2 regions of the Streptomyces sp. NPDC054847 genome follow, and region 1 is predicted to be linked to the other one. Evidence: predicted binding sites of a transcription regulator. Region 1 holds the regulator's gene; the other holds the start of a gene.
What was found. Region 1 encodes HrcA, which represses chaperone genes, less so after heat shock. Its sites were predicted from a motif close to TTNGCACTCNGNNNNNCNGAGTGCNAA; they were not measured.
Positions count from the first base shown of each region.

Region 2: a site for HrcA is predicted at 1,825-1,851, ahead of groES (co-chaperone GroES). Genes of this name have one in related genera too.

Region 1 is NZ_JBSGZJ010000253.1:46-7,722, forward strand. Features, by position in the region: gene dnaJ (molecular chaperone DnaJ) at 41-1,177, opposite strand; gene hrcA (heat-inducible transcriptional repressor HrcA) at 1,178-2,203, opposite strand; gene ACWGH4_RS22720 (MBL fold metallo-hydrolase) at 2,390-3,112, shown strand; gene ACWGH4_RS22725 (DUF3097 domain-containing protein) at 3,139-3,951, shown strand; partial or broken gene ACWGH4_RS22730 (Uma2 family endonuclease) at 3,929-4,506, opposite strand; gene hemW (radical SAM family heme chaperone HemW) at 4,606-5,838, opposite strand; gene ACWGH4_RS22740 (SpoIIE family protein phosphatase) at 5,853-7,677, opposite strand, start outside.
Region 2 is NZ_JBSGZJ010000174.1:5,288-12,964, reverse strand. Features, by position in the region: gene ACWGH4_RS18845 (class I SAM-dependent methyltransferase) at 1-677, opposite strand, end outside; gene ACWGH4_RS18840 (polysaccharide deacetylase family protein) at 768-1,730, shown strand; gene groES (co-chaperone GroES) at 1,997-2,305, shown strand; gene groL (chaperonin GroEL) at 2,452-4,080, shown strand; gene ACWGH4_RS18825 (ester cyclase) at 4,167-4,859, opposite strand; gene ACWGH4_RS18820 (SDR family NAD(P)-dependent oxidoreductase) at 4,938-5,711, opposite strand; gene ACWGH4_RS18815 (MOSC domain-containing protein) at 5,867-6,571, opposite strand; gene ACWGH4_RS18810 (LysR family transcriptional regulator) at 6,653-7,549, shown strand.

The DNA.
Region 1 (7,677 bases):
GAAACGGCCCCGCGCAGCGGACCCGTCGCCCCACCACCGGCTAACGCCCGTTGAACGCGTCCTTCAGCCGCGAGAACAGCCCCTGCTGGCCCGGCTGGAACTGGCCCAGCGGGCGCTCCTCGCCCCGCAGCTTCGCCAGGTCCCTCAGCAGTCGCTCCTGCTCCGGGTCCAGCTTCGTCGGCGTCGTCACCTCGACGTGCACGATCAGGTCGCCCCGGCCGCCGCCGCGCAGGTGCGTGATGCCGCGGCCGTGCAGCGGGATCGACTGGCCGGACTGCGTGCCCGGTCGGATGTCGACCTCCTCCACGCCGTCGAGCGTCTCGAGCGGGCACTTCGTGCCCAGCGCCGCCGCGGTCATGGGGATCGTCACCGTGCAGTGCAGGTCGTCGCCGCGCCGCTGGAAGACGGGGTGGGCGACCTCGTGGATCTCGACGTACAGGTCACCGGCGGGGCCGCCGCCGGGGCCGACCTCGCCCTCACCCGCGAGCTGGATCCGGGTGCCGTTGTCGACACCGGCCGGGATCTTCACGGTCAGCGTCCGCCGCGACCGGACGCGGCCGTCGCCGGCGCACTCCGGGCACGGGGTCGGCACGACCGTGCCGAAGCCCTGGCACTGCGGGCAGGGCCGCGACGTCATGACCTGGCCCAGGAAGGACCGTGTCACCTGCGAGACCTCGCCGCGCCCGCGGCACATGTCGCAGGTCTGCGCCGATGTGCCGGGCGCCGCGCCCTCGCCGGAGCAGGTCGTGCAGACGACGGCCGTGTCGACCTGGATGTCCTTCGTGGTGCCGAAGGCGGCCTCGTTGAGCTCGATCTCCAGCCGGATCATCGCGTCCTGGCCGCGGCGGGTGCGCGAGCGCGGTCCGCGCTGCGACGCCGTGCCGAAGAACGCGTCCATGATGTCGGAGAAGTTGCCGAAGCCGCCCGCGCCGAAGCCTCCGGCGCCGCCGCCTCCGGCCTGCGACAGCGGGTCACCGCCGAGGTCGTAGACCTGCTTCTTCTGCGGGTCCGAGAGCACCTCGTACGCGGCGTTGATCTCCTTGAAGCGCTCCTGCGTCTTCGGATCCGGATTCACGTCCGGGTGGAGTTCGCGCGCGAGGCGGCGGAAGGCCTTCTTGATCTCGTCCTGCGATGCATCGCGGCGTACGCCGAGTACGGCGTAATAGTCCGTGGCCACTTACGACTCCGCCAGGATCTGTCCGACGTAACGTGCCACTGCGCGTACCGCTCCCATCGTTCCGGGGTAGTCCATGCGGGTCGGTCCGACCACGCCGAGTTTCGCTACTGCCTCGTCGCCCGAACCGTAGCCGACCGAGACCACGGACGTGGAGTTGAGGCCTTCATGGGCGTTCTCGTGACCGATACGTACGGTCATGCCCATACCGCCCGACTCATTCGCCTCGCCGAGCAGCTTGAGGAGCACCACATGCTCCTCCAGCGCCTCCAGCACGGGCCGGATGGTCAGCGGGAAGTCGTGTCCGAAGCGGGTCAGATTGGCGGTGCCGCCGATCACGAGCCGCTCCTCGGTCTCCTCGACCAGGGTCTCGAGCAGTGTGGAGAGCACCGTGGAGACGGTGCCGCGGTCCTCGTGCTCGAAGGATTCGGGAAGGTCCTGCACCAGCTGCGGCACGTCCGCGAAGCGGCGTCCCACGACCCGGCTGTTGAGCCGTGCCCGCAGGTCCGCGAGCGAGGCGTCGCCGAAGGGGGCGGGGCAGTCGATCATGCGCTGCTCGACCCGGCCCGTGTCCGTGATCAGCACGAGCATCAGGCGGGCGGGCGCGAGGGAGAGGAGTTCCACGTGCCGGACCGTGGACCGGGTCAGCGACGGGTACTGCACGACGGCGACCTGCCGGGTCAGCTGCGCCAGCAGCCGCACCGTACGTCCCACGACGTCGTCGAGGTCGACCGCCCCGTCCAGGAAGTTCTGGATGGCGCGGCGCTCCGGCGACGACAGCGGCTTGACGCCGGCCAGCCGGTCGACGAACAGCCGGTACCCCTTGTCCGTGGGGATCCGTCCGGCGCTGGTGTGGGGCTGGGCGATGAAGCCCTCCTCCTCCAGCACGGCCATGTCGTTGCGGACGGTGGCCGGGGAGACGCCGAGGTTGTGACGCTCGGTGAGGGCCTTGGAGCCGACAGGCTCCTCGGTGCCGACGTAGTCCTGGACGATGGCGCGCAGCACCTCGAGCCTGCGTTCGCTGAGCATTCGCGCACCTCCAGCTGTGGTTCCTCTGTGTGTCCTGGCACTCGGTGCGCCCGAGTGCCAGCATTCCCCCGGCCAGTGTACGGCTGAGGGGTACGCGGGTAGCAAGGGTGGCCGACCGTGCGGTCGGACACGCGCTCGTGCGGCCCGCGCAGGTCGATGCGGATGTGATGCGGATAGCGTCGCCGTATGGACGTCAGTTGGGAAGACTTCGGCTGGGAACGGCTGGCCGAGGGAGTCGGCCGCCGCCGCCTGCCGGGATGGGACGCGACCGTCGGCCTGGTCGCGGGCGAGGCCGGGGTGCTGCTGTACGACACGGGCTCCACGCTCCGTGAGGGCGCCGAGCTGCGCGCCCAGGCGCAGGCGCTGACGGGCGGGCGCCGCGTGACGCACATCGCACTCAGCCATCCCCATTTCGACCATGTGCTGGGCACGGCGGCCTTCGCCGGGGCGGACGTGTACGGGGCTGTGGGCATGGACACGCTGCTGCACCGGGAGCGGGACGCGATCCGCGCCACCGCGATCCGGCACGGGGTCGCTCCCGAGGAGGCGGCGGAGGCCGCGGACATGGTGGTGGCACCACAGCATGCGGTGTCCGGGGAGTGGACGCTCGACCTGGGAGGCCGCCAGGTGCTGCTGGCCAATGTGGGCCCCGGTCACTCGGGCCACGATCTGGCGCTGTTGGTGCCCGCGGAACGGGAGGTGGTGTTCTGCGGAGACCTGGTGGAGGAGTCCGCAGAGCCCCAGGCCGGCACGGACGCCGTCGGGCCGCAGTGGCCCGCCGCCCTCGACAGGCTGCTGGCGCTCGGCGGCGAGGACGCGCTGTACGTCCCGGGGCACGGCGCGGTGGTGGACGCGGCGTTCGTACGGGCCCAGCGCGACGAACTGGCGGCGCGTTTCGGCGTGTCGTAGCGGCGTGCGGCCGTATCGTCGTGCGAATGCGCAGCTACAGCCCTGATCTCACGCCGCCGTGGAAGCGGTCGAAGCCCGTGCCGGAGGTCCCGGCCGACCCCGAGCTCGTGGTGGAGGAGGTGTCGACCGGCTTCTGCGGCGCGGTGATCCGCTGCGAAGCGGGCACGGTCACCCTGGAGGACCGCTTCGGCAAGCACCGCGTGTTCCCGCTCGAGCCGCGGGGCTTCCTGCTGGAGGGCAAGGTCGTCACGCTGGTCCGCCCGGCCCCGGCGGGCCCGTCCCGTCCGTCCCGTACGGCCTCCGGCTCTGTCGCCGTTCCCGGTGCCCGGGCCCGGGTCGCCCGCGCGGGCCGCATCTACGTGGAGGGCCGCCACGACGCGGAGCTCGTGGAGCGGGTGTGGGGTGACGACCTGCGGATCGAGGGCGTGGTGGTCGAGTATTTGGAAGGCGTCGACGACCTTCCGTCGATCGTGGCGGACTTCTCCCCCGGTCCGGACGCCCGCCTCGGCGTCCTGGTGGACCACTTGGTCGCGGGCTCCAAGGAGTCCCGTATCGCGGCCTCGGTCACGGACCCGCACGTGCTGGTGGTGGGCCACCCGTACATCGACGTGTGGGAGGCGGTGAAGCCCTCTTCCGTGGGGATCCCGGCGTGGCCCACGGTGCCGCGCGGACAGGACTGGAAGACGGGCGTCTGCCGCGCCCTCGGCTGGCCGGAGAACACGGGCGCCGCCTGGCAGCACATCCTCTCCAAGGTCCGCTCGTACAAGGACCTGGAGCCTGCGCTGCTGGGGCGGGTGGAGGAATTGATCGACTTCGTCACGGCCAGCGGTGAGGCCTGACTCCGGGGAGAGTGCCGAATTCGCCGGTGTCCAACTTGGTACCGAGTATGTCCAGCGGAACGGAGTCGCCGAACTTCGTTACCCGCTGGACCTGGTACTCGGCCTTGTCCCCACTGCCGACGGGCTCGGTGAGGAAGACGCACTGGGCCATGATCGGGTCGATGATCAAGTAGGCGGGCACCCTTCCCGCCGCGTAAACTGATCGTTTGACGCCGTAGTCGCGATCAACGCTGGTCTTGGAGACGACTTCGACCAGCATCGTGATCAGCGTAGAGGGGAGCAACCGCCCCGACGGCGGTCCCACATCGCGTTCCAGCACCACCAAGTCGGGTACCGGCTCACTGGCCTCGTTCAGGATGTCGATGTCCTGGGTCTGTAGTCGCGCCCAGCGTTGGCGCGGGATCTGATCCAACACAGCTTCCACGATCAGCTGTGCACCAGATCAGGCCCCGCCATCATCACAATTTCCCCCCGGAGGAGCTCAACCCTGACACCCTCGGGGCCCTCGAAACCCTCGAAGAACTCCGTCATCCCGCGATCGTCCACAGCGGTCATCTCCGTGTCCTCCATTTCCGCCGCGGCCTTTACGCGGCAGCCTGGGATCAGCCTAGGCACCTACGTGGCGTCTCCGCATCGATTCACTCCGGCGAGTGATCAGTCCACCAGGTCCCGCACCACCGCGTCCGCCAGCAGCCGTCCCCGCAGGGTCAGCACCGCGCGACCGGCCTCGAACGGGCCGGGCTCCAGCAGCCCGTCGGCCAGGGAACGGGCGGCCGCCGCGAGGCCCGCCTCACGCAGGAGGTCCAGCGGCACGCCCTCACGCAGCCGCAGCTCCAGCAGGATGCGCTCCACGCGGCGGTCCTCCTCGGGGAGGAGTTCGCGGCCCGCGCCGGGCGAACGGCCCTCCGCGAGGGCTGCCGCGTACGCGCCCGGGTGCTTGACGTTCCACCAGCGCACGCCGCCGACGTGGCTGTGCGCCCCCGGGCCCGCGCCCCACCAGTCGGCACCGCGCCAGTACAGCTCGTTGTGCAGGCAGCGGCCTTCCGGTGAGGTGGCCCAGTTGGACACCTCGTACCAGTCGTAGCCGGCCGCGCCGAGCACCTCGTCGGCGATCAGATAGCGGTCGGCGTGGACGTCGTCGTCGGTCATGGGCACCTCGCCGCGGCGGATGCGGCGCGCGAGCTGTGTGCCCTCCTCCACGATCAGCGCGTACGCCGACACATGGTCCGGTCCCGCGCCAACGGCGGCCTCCAGCGAGGCCCGCCAGTCGTCGTCGCTCTCGCCGGGGGTGCCGTAGATCAGGTCGAGGTTCACATGGTCGAAGCCCGCGGCCCGCGCCTCCGCGACGCATGCCTCCGGCCGGCCGGGGGTGTGCGTGCGGTCGAGCACCTTGAGCACGTGCTGCCGCGCGCTCTGCATACCGAAGGAGACGCGGTTGAAGCCGCCCTCCCGCAGGGCCGCCAGGTAGGCGGGGTCGACGGATTCCGGGTTCGCCTCCGTCGTGATCTCCGCGTCGTCGGCGAGACCGAACTCCTGACGCACCACGTCCAGCATCCGTACGAGATCATCGGCGGCCAGCAGGGTCGGAGTGCCCCCGCCGACGAACACCGTCCGCACCGGCCGCGGGTCGTCGCCGAGGACCTTGCGGGCGAGGCGGACCTCGTCCGCCAGGGTCTCTGCGTAGTTGTCGCGGGAGGCGAGCACTCCCCCCGAACCGCGCAGCTCGGTGGCCGTGTAGGTGTTGAAGTCGCAGTAGCCGCAGCGCGTCGCGCAGTACGGCACGTGCAGGTAGAAGGCCAGCGGCCGGGCTTCGGCGCCGTGGAGGGCGGACGCGGGCAGCGCGCCGTCCTCGGGCATGGGCTCGCCGTCAGGCAGTACGGAAGGCATGCCCCCATTGTCCGTCACCCGGCAGGTCGCCCCGCCTGGAGCACCAGCAGCGCCAGATCGTCCCCGGGCGGCGTCGGCGCGAACGCGTGCACCGCGGCCCTGATCCGTTCGGCCACGCCCTGCGCCGTGAGCCCGGCGCATCCGGACAGGACGGCCGCGAGACCGTCCTCGTCGTCGAACATCCGCGATCCCGAGCGCCGCTCGGTCACCCCGTCGGTGACGCACAGCAGCGTGTCACCGGGCTCCAGATCGAACGTGTGGCTCTGGTACGCGACGTCGTCGACGACCCCGAGCAGCACCTGCGGCTCGGCGAGGGCCCGTACGGTGCCGTCGGGCCGCAGCAGCAGGGGCAGCGGGTGCCCGGCGCTCGCCAGGGTGCAGCGGGCGCCGCCGTCGCCGGACGGTGACGGCACGACCTGGCCGTACAGCAGCGACAGGAAGCGCGCGTGCTGCCCGTCCGGGAGGCCCGGCCCGTGCCCGCCGGTGACGATCAGGGCCGCCGCCTCCGCCGCCTCCATGGCGTCGTCGAGGAGGAGGCCGTTGAGCCGGTCGAGGACCTGGCCGACCTCGTAACCCTCGCGGGCGAGCAACCGCAGCCAGGGCCTGGCGAGACCGGTGACGACGGCGGCCTCCGGCCCGCTGCCCTGGACGTCACCGAGCATGAAGCACCAGCGGCCGCCGGACCCGGCGGGGAAGACGTCGTAGAAGTCGCCGCCGGCGACACCGTCGTCACTGGGCTCGTAGACCAGGAACGTGTCGACGCCCGGGATCTGTCCCACCCTGCTGGGCAGTAGGCCACGCTGGAGGACACGGCTGATGGTGGCCTGCCGGGTGTACCGGCGGGCGGCGCTGACGGCCAGGGCGACCCGCCGGGCGAAGTCCTCGATGAGGGCCGCCACTTCGGCGGGGACGCCCGCCGGGCCGTTCTGCGCGACGAGCAGCACGCCGAGACGGTGGCCGCCGACGCCGAGGCGGTAGGCCAGGGCGGTGGCCGGTTCCTCGTCGGGGGGAAGGGGCCCGGCCGGCTCCTGGGTGCCGGTGCCGGCGGGCGGCCCGGCCACGCCCGGGAAGGGAGTGACGGCGCCGGGGGTGGGCGGGTGCGGCACCCCGGCCGTCCCCCACCTGCGGGGGGAGTCGTGCGCCGTGGCGCCGTACGGGGGCGCGGGGTGCTCGCCGCGGGTCCCGTCCGGCCAGGCCACCGGCACCGGTCCGCCGTCCGAGGCGAGAGGGAGCAGGGGCGGCTCCTCGCCCAGGGCCTCCCGCAGCGGCCCGACTCGTGCCTCGTCGCTGTGCCACACCCCGACGAGCCTCGCCCGGGCCCCTCCTCCCCCGGTCCCGTGTCCGTGTGCCTTCGCGCCGTCCAGCCAGATCGCGCACCGGTCGGCGAGCCGCGGCACCAGCAGCTGGCCCGCCAGCGCGGCGACCATGTCCTCGTCCAGTTGCCCGGCGAGCAGGTCGGACGCCTCGGCGAGGAACGCGGGCGCCCCGCGGCTCACCCACTCCAGGTCGTCACGCCCGCGTCCTGGCACGGACGCCTCCGTCCCGTCCGGGCCCCGGCGGGCGGGCGGTGCCGCGTACGCGGCGGCGGGCGGGCGGACGTCACGGCCGTCGAGCGGCAGGCGGGCCCAGACGGTCTTCAGCGCGGCGTGGAAGGTGATGCCCCAGCGTTCCGCGAGCGAGGCGACGAGCTGGAGGCCACGGCCGTAGTCCGCGGTCCCTGCTTCGTCGGCGCTGTGCGGCCCGCCGGTGACGGCGCTGGCGGGGTGGTGGTCGGAGACCTCGACCACCAGCGCGGCCGGTTCCTCGTGCGTGGCCTCCTCGAACCGGCAGAGCAGTTCC
Region 2 (7,677 bases), on a different contig from region 1:
TCCGCCTCGGCGTCCTCGGGGACCGCCTCGTGGGGGATGCCCGGGGCGACCTTCAGGGCCGCGTGGGGGCGGGTGCGGGCGGCGCCGATCGCCCAGGACAGCGGCGGGGAGTACGCCTCCGGGTCGAAGATGCGGCCACGGCCGCCCCGGCGGGCCGGATCGGCGAAGACCGCGTCGTACGGGGAGGTGTCGATGTCCGTGACGTCCGCGCAGCGGACCTCGATCAGAGCGGACAGGCCCAGCGCTTCGGCGTTCGCACGTGCGACTTCCGCCGTGAGCGGGTCGCGGTCGACGGCCAGGACCTGGATGCCCGCCCGGGCCAGGGCGATCGCGTCGCCGCCGATGCCGCTGCACAGGTCGGCGACGCTTCGTACGCCGAGCGCGGCGAACCGCGCGGCCCGGTGGTGCGCGACCGAGCGGCGGGTGGACTGCTCGACGCCGTTCGGGGTGAAGAACATCCGGCGGGCGTCCTCATCGCCGAACTTCGCCGCCGCCCGCTGCCGCAGCCGCGCCTGTCCCAGCGCCGCGGAGACCAGGGCCGCCGGGTGCTCGCGTCGCAGGCGGGTCGCGACGGCCAGTTCACGGGCGGGGTCGTAGGAGGCCAGCGAGGCCAGCAGCGCTTCGCCCTCCTCGGTGCGCAGTGCGGTGAAGGCGGCGAGCGGATCGAGGTCGTTCACCGGGCCATTGTGGTCCAGGTGGGGGATGGTGCGCTCGTGGCGGCGGTGTCGGACCGGTGAGCGGGCGGCGCGCTGACAGGATGCGTCGCCATGCAGCTAGTACGACAAAAGGGAAAACTAGGAGCGTACCGGGCCCGCGCGGCCCTTGTCTCGCTCGTCGTCGCCGCGCTCGGCTCCGGCTGTGCGGCCGAGGGGCCGCCGGAGGCGCCCCGCCCCTCCCGGCCCGCCGCAGAGAAGGAAGCACGGCAGGGGCCGCAGGCGCAGGAGCCGGACGCCCGCAAGGCCCGCGAAGCCGCCGGCGGTGGTCCGGCGCAGCGGGAGAAGGCAGCGCTCAGCCAGAAGGCCCGCGCCGCCGCCGCGAAGAAGTGGGGGCTGAAGCAGACGCCGCTCGCGGCGCCACCGCCACCCGCCGTCAAGCCTCGGATCAGCACCCGCAAGGGATTCGAGGTGGAGGACGGAGAGGGGCTGCCGCCCGTGTTCACCACCGTCCCGACGAAGGAGAAGATCGTCTTCCTGACGATCGACGACGGCGCGGAGAAGGACCCCGAACTGCTGCGGATGATGTCCGACCTGCGGATCCCTTACAGCGCCTTCCTCAGCGACTACGTCATCAACGACGACTACGGCTACTTCGAGAAGATGCGGGACAGCGGGGTGGCGCTGCACAACCACACGCTCAACCACCCGTATCTGCCCGGCCTTTCGTACGCCGAGCAGAAGCGTGAGATCTGCGGCCAGCAGGACAAGCTGGAGAAGCGCTACGGGAGCCGGCCCCGGCTCATGCGCCCCCCGTACGGGAACTACAACAGGGACACCCTGCGCGTCGCCAAGAAGTGTGGCGTCGAGGCCGTGCCGCTGTGGGCCGCGGAGGCGTTTCCCGACCACATGGAGTGGCGGGAGTGGGACCGGGACCTGCATCCGGGCGACATCATCCTCACGCACTTCCGTGGCGAGGAGGACTGGGAGGGCAGCATGCCGGACATGATCCGGCGGGTCATGCGGACGGTGACGGCGAAGGGGTACGCCGTGGCCAGGCTGGAGGACTACGTCTGAGACCGGGGACCGTCGGGCGGGGCCGGAGGCCGTGACCGGACGGCGGGACCGTGGCCGGGCCGGAGTCCGAATCGGAACGCCACGCGGTCTCGCATTGGCACTCCGCTTGACCGAGTGCTAATCGCAGTCATAGTCTCGGCCCTGGCACTCACCAAGTGAGAGTGCCAACACAGCGACGGGCAGGTCCGGCACCCGCGACGACGGATCCACCTGGTCGCCACCTCAGATCAGTTAACCCCGTGATCTCCGAAGGGGGAGGTCGGATCGTGACGACCGCCAGCTCCAAGGTTGCCATCAAGCCGCTCGAGGACCGCATTGTGGTCCAGCCGCTCGACGCCGAGCAGACCACGGCCTCTGGCCTGGTTATTCCGGACACCGCCAAGGAGAAGCCCCAGGAGGGCGTCGTCCTGGCCGTGGGCCCGGGCCGCTTCGAGAACGGCGAGCGCCTGCCGCTCGACGTGAAGACCGGCGACATCGTGCTGTACAGCAAGTACGGCGGCACCGAAGTGAAGTACAGCGGCGAGGAGTACCTCGTCCTCTCGGCCCGCGACGTGCTCGCGATCGTCGAGAAGTAGAAAGCAGGGGCGCGCTCAGGGGTCATCGGCCCCTGGGACTCCGCGTCAGTTCTGCCTCGAGCTGCGCCCCTGGCCACCCCGCTGATGCCGGGCGGCGAGGGGCGCAGTTCTTTGAACACGAAATCCGAGAGGGCTGAACCGCTCCCATGGCGAAGATCCTGAAGTTCGACGAGGACGCCCGTCGCGCCCTCGAGCGCGGCGTCAACAAGCTTGCCGACACGGTCAAGGTGACGATCGGCCCCCGTGGCCGCAACGTCGTCATCGACAAGAAGTTCGGCGCTCCCACCATCACCAACGACGGCGTCACCATCGCCCGCGAGGTCGAGATCGAGGACCCGTACGAGAACCTGGGCGCCCAGCTGGTGAAGGAGGTGGCGACCAAGACCAACGACATCGCGGGTGACGGTACGACCACCGCCACCGTGCTGGCCCAGGCGCTGGTCCGCGAGGGTCTGCGCAACGTCGCCGCCGGTGCCTCCCCGGCCGCCCTGAAGAAGGGCATCGACGCCGCGGTCAAGGCCGTGTCCGAGGAGCTCCTCGCGACCGCCCGCCCGATCGAGGACAAGGCCGACATCGCCGCCGTGGCCGCGCTCTCCGCGCAGGACCAGCAGGTCGGCGAGCTCATCGCCGAGGCGATGGACAAGGTCGGCAAGGACGGTGTCATCACCGTCGAGGAGTCCAACACCTTCGGTCTGGAGCTCGACTTCACCGAGGGCATGGCCTTCGACAAGGGCTACCTGTCCCCGTACATGGTGACCGACCAGGAGCGTATGGAGGCCGTCCTCGACGACCCGTACATCCTGATCCACCAGGGCAAGATCACCTCCATCCAGGACATGCTGCCGCTGCTGGAGAAGGTCATCCAGGCCGGTGGCTCCAAGCCGCTGCTGATCATCGCCGAGGATGTCGAGGGCGAGGCGCTCTCCACCCTCGTCGTGAACAAGATCCGCGGCACCTTCAACGCGGTGGCCGTCAAGGCCCCCGGCTTCGGCGACCGCCGCAAGGCGATGCTCGGCGACATGGCCACCCTCACCGGTGCCACCGTCATCGCCGAAGAGGTCGGCCTCAAGCTGGACCAGGCCGGTCTGGACGTGCTGGGCACCGCCCGCCGCGTGACGATCACCAAGGACGACACCACGATCGTCGACGGTGGCGGCAAGAGCGAGGACGTCGCGGGCCGCGTCAACCAGATCAAGGCCGAGATCGAGTCCACCGACTCCGACTGGGACCGCGAGAAGCTCCAGGAGCGCCTCGCGAAGCTGGCCGGCGGCGTGTGCGTGATCAAGGTCGGCGCCGCCACCGAGGTGGAGCTCAAGGAGAAGAAGCACCGTCTCGAGGACGCCATCTCCGCGACCCGCGCCGCGGTCGAGGAGGGCATCGTCTCCGGTGGTGGCTCCGCGCTCGTCCACGCCGTGAAGGTGCTCGAGGGCAACCTGGGCAAGGAGGGCGACGAGGCCACCGGTGTCGCCGTCGTCCGCCGCGCCGCCGTCGAGCCGCTGCGCTGGATCGCCGAGAACGCCGGCCTCGAGGGCTACGTCATCACCGCCAAGGTGGCCGAGCTCGAGGCGGGTCAGGGCTTCAACGCCGCGACCGGCGAGTACGGCGACCTGGTCAAGGCCGGCGTCATCGACCCGGTCAAGGTCACGCGCTCCGCTCTGGAGAACGCCGCCTCCATCGCCTCCCTGCTGCTCACGACCGAGACCCTGGTCGTCGAGAAGCCGGCCGAGGACGAGGGCGACGCGGGTCACGGCCACGGCCACGGCCACAGCCACTGACGCGACAAGCGCCGAGAAGGCCCCCGTCCCCGCATCGCGCGAGGGCGGGGGCCTTCCCCGTCGGAACGTCTCCTGGCAGGCGCGGCCTACAGGGCGCCGAGCTGGCGCATCAGCCGCATCAGGTCCATGTGCCACCAGCCTTCCTTGATCTTCCCGTCCTCGAACCGGAAGATCGTCGTGCCGGTGATGGTGCACTGCTCTCCCGTCGCCGGGATGCCCCGGAACTCCGCCTTGTGCCTGCCGCTCCAGGTCCACAGCGTCACGACGTCGTCCCCTTGGGTGACCTGCCGGTCGAGCTCGAAGGTGAAGTCGAAGGCGTCGCGCCACATGCCGAGGTCCCGGCGTATGACCTGCTTGCCGACCTCGGTGTCCTCCTCGTTGGCGACGTCGTGGTCGATGTAGTCGTCGGCGAAGACCTCGCCGATGGCGTCCAGATTGCCGCCGGCCGCGATCTCGTGGAAGAAGCGGCGGGCCGTCGCCGCGTTCAGCTGTTCCTCACGGACCACGTCCAGGTCGGTGAACGAGGGCATGCCGTCGCAGAGGGCCACCATCTCCTGGAACATCTTGTCCGTCTCCGGAAGGTGCGAGTTCTTCATCGCCTCCTCGTACGAGGGGAACTCGACGATGTCGACGTAGTGGCTGCTGTCGCTGCGGTCCTTCCCCGTGACGGCGTGGCCGGTGGTCCGCTTGCCCTGTGTCTGCTCGACCCACCTGTCCATGAGCGCGTTCACGTCGTCGAACCTGGCGGTCTTGTAGTCGATGATCTGCATGAATTTCATGGCGCCTCCCGAGCCGCTGCGGCCCCCGATGGGATATGTCCATCTTAGTGACGCAGGTCACAGTCGTGTCGTGAGCGGCTACTGCGGCCCGTACTTACGGCCCGTCTTCGACGTGAGCCCGCCCAGCAGGCCGCGCGGCGTCAGCTTCACGACGCCCATCAGCGCCTTGTAGCGGGGGTCGGGGATGGAGAGGGACTTCCCCTTGGCCAGGTCCGAGAGCGCCGACGCCACCAGCTTGTCGGCGTCCAGCCACATCCAGCCGGGGATGTTGTCCGTGCCCATGCCGGCCCGCTGGTGGAACTCGGTCCGTACGAATCCCGGGCACAGCGCCATCAGCCGCACCCCCGATCCGGCGAGGTCCCTGGCGGCGCCCTGGGTGAACTGCACGACCCATGCCTTGGACGCGCCGTAGGTGCCACGGGGCACGAAGGCGGCGACCGACGCCACGTTCACCACGCCGCCCCGGCCGCGTTCGCGCATCGGTCCCGCCGCGGCCGCGGTCAGCCGCAGCACCGCCTCGCAGTGCACCTTCAGCATGGTCAGCTCGTCGGCCATGGAGACCTCGAGGAACCGGCCCTTGTTCCCGAAACCCGCGTTGTTGACCAGCAGATCGACAGGGTGTTTGTGGTCCGCAAGGCGCTCCTCGACCGCGCCGATCCCGTCTTCCCGCGACAGGTCGGCCGTCAGTACCTCCGCCTCGATGCCGTGCCGGTCGTGCAGTTCGGTGGCCTGTTCCTGCAGCCGTTCGGTGTCCCGGGCCACGAGCACCAGGTTGTGCCCATCGGCCGCGAGCCGCCGTGCGAAGGCGGCGCCGATGCCCGCGGTCGCTCCCGTGATCAGTGCAGTCGTCATAGGCGGCACGTTAATGCCCGACGTGGTGGTGCGGCGCGGGCGCCTTCCCTGACCGGTGCCCCTCCGCGGCCCGCCCGGGGGCGCGAACTGCCCCGAAGTCCCGGGCCCGTTCCGCCTTCCGGCGCCCGCGCCGCGAGTCCCGCCGGGCCCCTCGCCTATGCGGCGGGGCCGGGGACCAGTCCGGGGCCGGCCGCCGTGCCGTATTTCGCGACGTACGCGCGGGCGTTCCTCAGCAGTTCACTGTGCAGGGCGTCACCTGCCTCGAGGACCAGGGGCAGCAGGTGGCGCTCGGTGGTCTCCGCCCGGAACGCCATCTCCACGGTCACCTCGTGCTCCGGCCGGTGCACCACCTCCACCGGGTCGCCGGCGCGGATCTCGCCGGGCTCGATGACCCGCAGGTACGCGCCGGACACCCCGCTCTGTGTGAAACGCCTGACCCAGCCCTTCTCGCCGAGCCGGCCGGCGAAGGTGCGGCACGGGACGCGGCCAGAGGTGACCTCGAGCACCACCGCATCGCCGATGCGCCACCGCTCACCGATCCTGGCCCCGGTGACATCGACGCCGATGGTGGTGAGGTTCTCGCCGAACGTGCCGTTGGAAAGCGGACGCCCCAACTCGCCTTCCCAGGCGTCGAGATCCTCACGGGCGAAGGCGTACACGGCCTGGTCGCTCCCGCCGTGGTGGCGCAGGTCGCAGACCGCGTCCCCCGAGAGACCGCTGCCGCCCTGCCCCTTGGGGCCCGGATCCGTCACCCGGACGGGCCCTTCCACCGGGCGCTTGTCGATTCCGGTCATGCCGCCGGGTGCATCGGTGTAATCGGCCGTCTTGGGGCGGCCCACGTTCACGGTCAGAAGCTTCATGTCTTGCACGCTAACCGACACCGCCTCAAAGTAACCAACGGTTAATCGTCCGTTCCCCCAAGCGTCCCTTATGCTTGATGGGTGATCGAAGCCCGCCACCTCCGTGTCCTGCGTGCCGTCGCCACCACCGGCTCGTTCTCCGCGGCCGCCCGCGAACTGGGATGCACCCAGCCCGCGGTCAGTCAGCAGATGAAGGCGCTCGAAAGCTCGGCCGGGACGCCGCTGCTGATCCGTACCGGCCGCGAGATGCGCCTGACCCAGGCCGGAGAAGCGCTCGTACGCCATGCCTCCGGCATTCTCGCCGGGCTCACCGCGGCGGAGGAGGAAGTGGCGGCGATCGCCGGGCTCCGGGCCGGCCGGGTCCGTCTCGTCTCGTTCCCGAGCGGTAGTTCCACGCTCGTGCCCACGGCCCTCGCCGCCCTGCGCGCGGCCCATCCCGGCACCCGGGTCTCGCTCGTCGACGCGGAGCCGCCGCGCTCGGTGGAGATGCTCCGCGACGGTGACTGCGACGTGGCGCTCGCCTTCCGTTACGACACGGCGGGGGCCGAGTCGGAGTGGGCCGACCTCGTCGTCCGGCCGCTGCTCGTCGACCGGCTCGTGGGTCTGGTGCCCGACGGGCACCGCCTCGCCGACGCGGGCAAGGTGGCCATCGGCGACCTCGCGGAGGAGTCGTGGATCGCGGGCTGCCCGCGCTGCCGGCGGCAACTGGTGGAGGTCTGCGAGAGTGCGGGCTTCACGCCGCGCATCGACTTCGCCACCGACGACTACCCGGCGGTGATCGGGCTGGTGGGCGCGGGGCTCGGTGTGGCCGTACTTCCCGAACTGGCGCTGGAGTCGGTGCGGCCCAAGGGGGCCAGGCTGGTGACGGTCGAGCCGTCGGTCCACCGTGAGATCGTCGCCCTGACGCTGCCCGACCTGGCCCATGTCCCGGCCGTCTCGGCGACGTTGTCCCAGCTCACCCTCGCGGCGTCCCGCTGACGTGTCAGCGGCTCCACGGCGTCGGCGGCCATCGTCGGATTCGGGGTGTGCGTCCTGCGGGACGGCCGTCGGCCCCCGCTCGGGAGATCGGGGGCCGGGACGCCGGAACAACTGCCTGTGCACGGGGC